Linked DNA regions of Phreatobacter stygius. The protein of the gene in region 2 interacts with the protein of the main gene of each other region in a pairwise test. Links are inferred from orthologs where the notes say so. Each region holds a gene or a part of one and is shown on either strand. Other genes may lie near its edges.

Evidence for each region.
Region 1: the proteins of ssb (region 2) and E8M01_RS19170 interact in binary tests that used the Escherichia coli proteins (3 or more experiments, as listed by UniProt). The link is inferred for Phreatobacter stygius from one-to-one orthologs.

Annotation. Positions count from the first base shown.
Region 1 is NZ_CP039690.1:4,080,464-4,084,350, reverse strand. Bases 221-3,138 are described here. They hold E8M01_RS19170 (primosomal protein N'), read right to left. Parts: upstream 2,810-3,138; coding sequence 632-2,809; downstream 221-631. Other genes in these bases: E8M01_RS36005 ((2Fe-2S)-binding protein), read left to right, coding at 3,112-3,138; ygfZ (CAF17-like 4Fe-4S cluster assembly/insertion protein YgfZ), read left to right, coding at 221-628. Outside these bases: more of ygfZ, read left to right, coding at 1-220; more of E8M01_RS36005, read left to right, coding at 3,139-3,318; bfr (bacterioferritin), read left to right, coding at 3,506-3,887.
Region 2 is NZ_CP039690.1:7,094,590-7,098,403, forward strand. The notes cover bases 701-3,545. They hold ssb (single-stranded DNA-binding protein), read right to left. Parts: upstream 2,462-3,545; coding sequence 1,940-2,461; downstream 701-1,939. Other genes in these bases: E8M01_RS33565 (DUF2325 domain-containing protein), read right to left, coding at 701-984; E8M01_RS35815 (hypothetical protein), read left to right, coding at 1,139-1,267; E8M01_RS33570 (GNAT family N-acetyltransferase), read right to left, coding at 1,422-1,925; uvrA (excinuclease ABC subunit UvrA), read left to right, coding at 2,909-3,545. In the rest of the region: more of E8M01_RS33565, read right to left, coding at 1-700; more of uvrA, read left to right, coding at 3,546-3,814. UniProt on the Escherichia coli protein: Plays an important role in DNA replication, recombination and repair. Binds to ssDNA and to an array of partner proteins to recruit them to their sites of action during DNA metabolism. Acts as a sliding platform that migrates on DNA via reptation.

The DNA of each region.
Region 1 (3,887 bases), 3.0 Mb from region 2 along the record:
CCTGGTCAAGAAGCTCAATTTCTACAAGCTGCGCGCCAAGGTGACGATCGAAGACCGGTCCGACAGCCTCGATGTCACCGCCGTCTGGGGGACCGATGTGGCGCCCGGCGACGGCACGCTCGCCGCCCGCGATCCGCGCCACCCCAAGCTCGGCTGGCGGGTCATCGGGCCCTGGCCGTCCGGCGGCGAAGCCAATGCCGCAGCCTATCACGCCCATCGCATCGCGCTCGGCATTCCCGAAGGCGGCAAGGATTTCGCTTATGGCGACGCCTTCCCGCATGAGGTCGACATGGACCAGTTGTCGGGCGTCGCCTTCGACAAGGGCTGTTTCATCGGCCAGGAGGTGGTCAGCCGCATGCAGCATCGCGGCACCGCGCGCACCCGTGTCGTGCCGGTCAGGTTCGACGGGCCCGCACCCGAGGCCGGCCTCGAGGTGACCGCCGGCGACAAGCTGATCGGCCATATGGGCTCGGCAACCGAAGGCCGCGGCCTCGCCAAGCTGCGGCTCGACCGAATCGAGGATGCGCTTGCCGCGGGCCTGGCCATCACCGCCGGCGGCATCGTGCTGACCCCGGTCAAGCCGGACTGGGCGCGCTTCGCCTGGCCGGGCGAGACGGCACTGGCCTAAGATCTACAAGAAGCTCTGCGGGTCGACATCGATTTCGAGCCGGACATTGCCGCGCGGCGCCTCGACCGAGGAGAGCCAGGCGCGCAGCCAGCCGGACATGTCGAAGGCCCGTGCTGAACGCGCCAGCAGGCGGACGCGGTGGCGACCACGCACCAGGGCGAGAGGCGCCTCGGCCGGGCCCAGGAGCCGTACATCCGTGCCGACAGGCGCCGCCCGCATGATGGTGCGGGCATAACCGAAGGCGTCGGCCTGGGCCTCGGCCGAGACGACCAGCGCCGCCAGCCGGCCATAGGGCGGCAGTTGCGCCTCTTCGCGCATGGCGATCTCGGCGGCGTAGAAGGCCTCGCGGTCGCCCTTGACGATGGCGTCGATGATCGGATGGGCCGGCTGGTGGGTCTGGATCAGCGCGCGCGAACCGTCCTTGGCCCGGCCGGCCCGGCCGACCACCTGCTGCAACAGTTGGAACGTCCGCTCGCCGGCCCGCGGGTCGCCATTGGACAGGCCAAGATCGGCATCGATGACGCCGACCAAAGCCAGATGCGGGAAATTGTGGCCCTTGGCGACCAGTTGCGTGCCGATGACGATGTCGGCCTCGCCCTTGGCGACGGCCTCGATCTCCTGGCGGATCCGCTCGATGCCGCCGGCCATGTCGGAGGAGAGCACCAGAAGGCGGGCTTCCGGGAACAGCGTGGCGCATTCTTCCGCCAGCCGTTCGACGCCGGGCCCGCAGGCAACAAAACTGTCGACCGCCTCGCATTTGGGGCAATGCTCCAGCGGCGGCATGGAGAAACCGCAATGGTGGCAGACCAGCCGCCGGCGGAAGCGATGGTCGACCAGCCAGGCGGTGCAGTTCGGGCATTGCACACGCTCGCCGCAGGCCCGGCAAAGCGTCAGCGGCGCATAGCCGCGCCGGTTGAGGAAGAGAAGCGACTGTTCCTTGGCGGCAAGGGTGTCGCGGACCGCCAGCTCGAGCGCCGGCGAGATCCAGCGTCCATGCGGCGCACCTCTGGTCTTCAGGTCGACGGTCGCGATCTTGGGCATTTCGCGCCCGCCGAAACGTTCGGGCAGGATCAGCCGCCGATAGCGACCCTTGTCGGCATTGACCCTGGATTCGACCGAAGGCGTTGCCGAGGCGAGCACCACCGGCGCATCGTGCAAGCGGGCACGCACCACCGCCATGTCGCGGGCATGGTAGTGGACGCCGTCATCCTGCTTGTAGGCCTGCTCGTGTTCCTCATCGACGACGACCAGGCCAAGCGCCTTGAACGGCAGGAACAGCGCCGAGCGCGCGCCGATGACCACCTTGACCTCGCCGGCCGCGACCCCGGTCCAGACCCGGGCGCGCCTGGTCGCACCGATACCGGAATGCCAGGCCGCCGGCCGGTGGCCGAAGCGCTGGGCGAAACGGTCGAGAAACTGGGTGGTGAGCGCGATTTCCGGCACCAGGATGAGCGTCTGCTTGTCCTGCCTGAGCGCCTCGGCCACCGCCTCGAAATAGACCTCGGTCTTGCCCGAGCCGGTGACGCCGTCGAGCAGGAAGACCTGGAAACCGCCGGCCGCCACGGCGTCCTCGATGGCCAGCGCCGCGTCTTTCTGGGCGGTGTTGAGGCTGGCCACCGCATAGGCCGGATCGAGCGGCAGGGCGACAGCCTCGGGGGCGAGCGTGATCGCTTCCAGCGCGCCGTCGTCGACCAGGCCATCGATGACGCCGACCGAGACGCCGGCCTCGCGCGCCGCCTCGCTTTTGCCCCGCGCCAGCCCATCGGCCATCAGGGCCAGGACCTTGGCGCGCGACGGCGTCGGCCGGCTCGCCGGCTGGCCGGTGGCGCGCACGCCGATGCGCGGCCGGGGCGGCGCAAGGGCGTCGGGATCGCGCATCGCCATGCGCAGCACCATGCCGCGCGGCGCGAGCGTATAGTCGGCGATCCAGTCGACCAGGCGACGGATCTCATGCGGCACCGGCGGAACGTCATGGCGGGCCGCGATGTCCTTCAGCCGGTTGTGCGATACCCCGCCGGGCTCGTCGCGCAGACGCCAGACCGCGCCGACCGCCGTGCGGTTGCCGAGCGGCACGGCCACGAGATCGCCGGGCCCGACTGCAAGATCCGCGGGGATGCGGTAGCTGTAGGGGCGATCGACGGCGACGGGAATCAGGACATCGGCATAGCGCGGCGCGGACATGGCAAAGGCCTAGCCCGGATTCCGCGCACGGGCTATCCCGCGCCGCCGCGCGAGCGAATGGCTGCTGCCCGGAACCAGCGTTTCCAGTTTGGAATGATTCGCTACTTGGCGAAAAACGTCAGCACTTCTGCCACTTGCGGGACTCTTTCGAACGCCTCTAAATTCATATCAAGTCGTTGAAATCATGAGGTTTTCACGCTAGACAATGGGTGCCCTCGACGCTCCGCGGCATTTCTCGCGCGAGGCAGGGGCGGAGACACGCAGTGATCGTTTGCCATTGCAATGTGTTCAGCGACCACGACGTGAGAGCGTGTCTCGGTGACGGCCCGGAATGTCCGCGTGCGGTGGGCGAGGTCTATAGCTGCCTCGGCTGCAGCCCGAATTGCGGGCGTTGCGCGCGCACCATCCTGGCGATCATGCGCGAAGCCGGTGTCGACCAGGGCTGCACGACCTGCCCGGTCGGCCAATGCGCGCATCACGAGGCGCCGCACCTCGTCGCGGCCGAATAGGCCCTTTCCCTCCGAACCTCCTGACGGTCCACCTACCCGCTCCGCTTCGGGCCACGCCTGTGCCGTCGTCGGCGATGCGCTGACACGCGTCAGCGGCCGTGCTCAGTCTTGCGCTCTTGTCTGGAATAATTATAAACTGGCTCGGCAATCAGGCATGGCTGGCGCAATCAGCACAAGGACGAGGCTCATGAAGGGCGACAAGAAGGTCATCGAATATCTGAACAAGGGCCTGCGCAGCGAGCTGACCGCCGTCAGTCAGTACTGGCTGCACTACCGCATGCTCGACAATTGGGGCTTCAAGGAGCTGGCCAAGACCTGGCGCAAGGAATCCATCGAGGAGATGGTCCATGCCGACAAGTTCATCGACCGGATCCTGTTTCTCGAGGGCCATCCGAACCTGCAGGTGCTCGATCCGCTGGAGATCGGCCAGGACATCAAGGAGGTCATCGGCTGCGACCTGAAGGCCGAGATCGGTGCCCGCAAGCTCTACCAGGAGGCCGCCGCCTATTGCGAGACGGTCAAGGACTACCCTTCGCGCGACCTGTTCATCGCGCTGATGACCGATGAGG
Region 2 (3,814 bases):
CTTGGGACGGCCGCCGACATAAAGCAGGGTCAGATCCGCCAGGTCCCGCGCGGCCGCTTTCGGCCCGTCCTGGTTCGGTCCGCCAAGGTGCAAGCTGGCTTCGAGGGCTGAGAGCTCGCGCTGCAGATGGGCCTCCCGCTCGATCAGCTCGGCATTGCGTTTCCGTTCGATCGCGGCCTGGTCCTCGACCTCCTTCAGGCGCGCGGCCAGGACCTGGGCATGGGCCTTCTCGGCATCGCTGCGCTGCGCCAGCGCGGCCATGGCCGCGGGCGCAAGCTGCGGACCGGCCTTGGCCTGGTCCTGCACCGTTCGCCGCGCCGCCTCGATCTCCAGGCTTTCGATGCGCCGCAAGAGCTCGGAGCGTTCATTGGCCGCCGTCTGGAGGCGCGCCTCCTGCCGGGCGATCTTTTCGTCGCGCGCGCCGAGATCCCGTTCGAGCTTGCGCAGCCGCGCGATGTCGACCCGGTTGGAGGTACCGACCATGTGCGACAGCATATGCACTTCGCCGAAGACCTCCTGGATCAGCGGCCGGTCGGCGGCGGGATGGGTCAGGACCGCCCAATAGGCGCCCGGAATATCGCCCTGGTCGAGCGCCTGGAGCCAGAGATCCCGCACCTCGGCCACCGTCGAGGCCCTGGTGAAACGCTTGATCGCCGTCTCGTGGCGCTTGTCGAGGGTCTTGTGCAGCAGTTTGCCCGCGAGGTCGTGCTGCCCCGCGGTGCGCACCCCCCGCCCGTGCAGGACGTGGTCGGTCGCCCCTTTCGCGTCGGCCTCGCCGAGCCTGACGAAGAACTGGCGCAGCTCCGCGGCACTCAGGCAGGTGCCGATGATCGAGCAGTGAAAATGCGAGGATATGTCCCAGATCTTCGACCGGCGATGGCCCTTGGGATCGACGGCAACGAACGGCGCCTGGCTTCGCGCCTGCTCGAGCACCGCATTGATCCCGGTCTGACGATGGAGGTGGAGGACTGTCAGGGTCGACACTTGGCCACTCGTCTCGTTATGTTCGTACAGCTATAACGCTACCCGGCATTCCGCCTGCCCGCAACACGCCCATGGCGACAGGCGAGATCGCCGCATCCGATCGCCTCATCCCGGTCTTGCGTCCAGCGCTATTCCCATTGGAGAATAACGCGCCATGATCTGTCGCGACGCCTGGCACGGCCCGCCGACGCGCGGCCGGCATTGGGAGATCACCGCGATCCCCGACATTCGCAAGCGCGCGGCGACGATGGCCGCGGATTTCATCCGGAAACTGGCGTCCTGATGATCGATCAGGGTGATCTGCCACGGCGTGAGACAGCCCGTGGTGATGCGTTGCGGAGACGGGCGCGCTCGCCCTGTTGGCCGGGTCCGAGGGCTATCGATCCGCAGCGGTCATCGGCAAGGTCGCGGCCGGCACCGCTGAGCGGGGGGCCACCTCAGGGCGCGCGCCACTCGCGTCTCAGGAGCGACATCAGCATCTGGTCGGCCCGCGCGCCATCGGCCCGCTTCACCGCCTCGCGCAGCAGCCCCTCCTCGACGAAGCCGAGGGAACGATAGACATGCCGGGCGCGCGGATTGTCGGTGAACACTTCGAGCAGGAACCGGTGGCAGCGCGTTTCGGCAAAGACCCAGTCGATGACCGCGGTCAGGAATGGCTTGCCGAAGCCCTGCCCGGCTGCCGCCGAGACGATGCGCTGCAGGCCAATATTGTCGGAGGCATTGTTGAGGTCGCGCAGGATGGCGAAGCCGGCGGGCAGCCCGCCAGGGCCCATGCCGATCAGATAGGCGAAATCCGCGGAGGCCATGGCGGCCTGGTGCCGCTCGGCGGACCAGCGCCCGACCTGCCGTTCGAAGGCGGGCTGACGCTCCGCCGCCATGATGAAATCGAGATCGTCAGGCGCCGCCCGGCGCAACGACACGTCGATCGCCGGGCCCGCCATGGTCGCCTGGTCGCTCAGAACGGGATTTCGTCGTCATCCATCCGGCCGCCGCCAGCCGGAGCCGCCGGGCGACGCGGCGCCTCGGCGCGGCCCATGCCCGACCGGTTTTCGATACCACCCGACGAACCGAAGCTGTCGTCGCCATAACCCGAACCGCCGCCGGCATCCGCGCCACCGCCGCCACCGCGGCCGTCGAGCAGCACCATTTCACCGCGGAAGCGCTGCAGCACCACTTCGGTCGAGTATTTCTCGACGCCCGACTGGTCCTGCCATTTGCGGGTCTGCAACTGGCCCTCGAGATAGACCTTGGCGCCCTTGCGCAGATATTGCTCGGCGACCTTCACCAGGTTCTCGTTATAAATGACGACCGCATGCCACTCGGTGCGCTCCTTGCGCTCGCCCGAGCCCTTGTCCCGCCAGCTTTCGGTGGTCGCGATGCGGAGGCTGCAGACCTGCTCGCCGTTGTTCATCCGCCTGACTTCCGGATCCTTGCCCAGATTGCCGATCAGGATGACCTTGTTGACGCTGCCTGCCATGTCGCTCTCCCTCTCCCCGCAGCCGCTGCCCGGGGCGCTTTCAGCCTGAACCGATCGGAGCCATCCCATGTTCGGCCGGCTCCGTCACCGCGCGATCGACGGGAATTCGAGATCTATCCCCAGTTTCCCGACCTCTGCTCTCGGGAATTCCGATCCGCAGCAATGTTCATTATTTGTTCTTGTCGGTTCTGGCAAGCCCCGATAAGCTCCGCCGGCGTGATCGTCTCGAATCGGCCAGCGCATCCTGTGCAAATCAGCCATCCGGTGGCCTTCAGCCCCTGGCGGTGAGGCGCTGCCGTTTCTACTTTGGGGGCTTGCTTCTTGACACGTCGACCCTTGCGCAGGTTTGGCGATCCCGCATGCCCCATGCCTGTTCTTCAGAATGCCCGCCTGCCGACAGCCTGCTTGCGCCGCTTCCCGCGTGATCGTGTTCAACGGACCTGATAGATGACCGATCTTTTCGACAAGTACCGCGACGACGTGCGGCGCCCCGACCAGCGGGTGATCTCCGTGCGCGGCGCGCGCGAGCACAATCTGAAGGGCGTCGACCTGACCATCCCGCGCGATGCGCTGGTGGTGTTCACCGGCCTGTCCGGCTCGGGCAAGTCGTCGCTCGCCTTCGACACGATCTATGCCGAGGGCCAGCGGCGTTATGTCGAGAGCCTGTCGGCCTATGCCCGCCAGTTCCTCGAAATGATGCAGAAGCCGGATGTCGACCAGATCGACGGCCTGTCGCCGGCGATCTCGATCGAACAGAAGACGACGTCGAAGAACCCGCGCTCGACGGTCGGCACGGTCACCGAGATCTACGACTACATGCGCCTGCTGTGGGCGCGGGTCGGCGTGCCCTATTCGCCGGCCACCGGCCTGCCGATCGAGAGCCAGACGGTCAGCCAGATGGTCGACAAGACCCTGGCGCTGCCCGAGGGCTCCAGGCTCTATCTGCTGGCGCCGGCGGTGCGCGGCCGCAAGGGCGAATATCGCAAGGAACTGGCCGAATATCAGAAGAAGGGCTTTCAGCGGGTCAAGGTCGACGGCACCTTTTACGAGATCGCCGACGTGCCGCCGCTCGACAAGAAGCTGAAGCACGACATCGACGTGGTGGTCGACCGGGTGGTGGTGCGCGCCGACATGGCCGCGCGGCTCGCCGACAGCTTCGAAATGGCGCTGAAGCTCGCCGACGGCATCGCCATTGTCGAATTCGCCGAAGGCAAGGACGCCAAGGGCGAGCCGCTGCGCGTCATCTTCTCGGAAAAGTTCGCCTGCCCGGTCTCCGGCTTCACCATTTCCGAGATCGAGCCGCGGCTGTTCTCGTTCAACAACCCGTTCGGCGCCTGCCCGGCCTGCGACGGC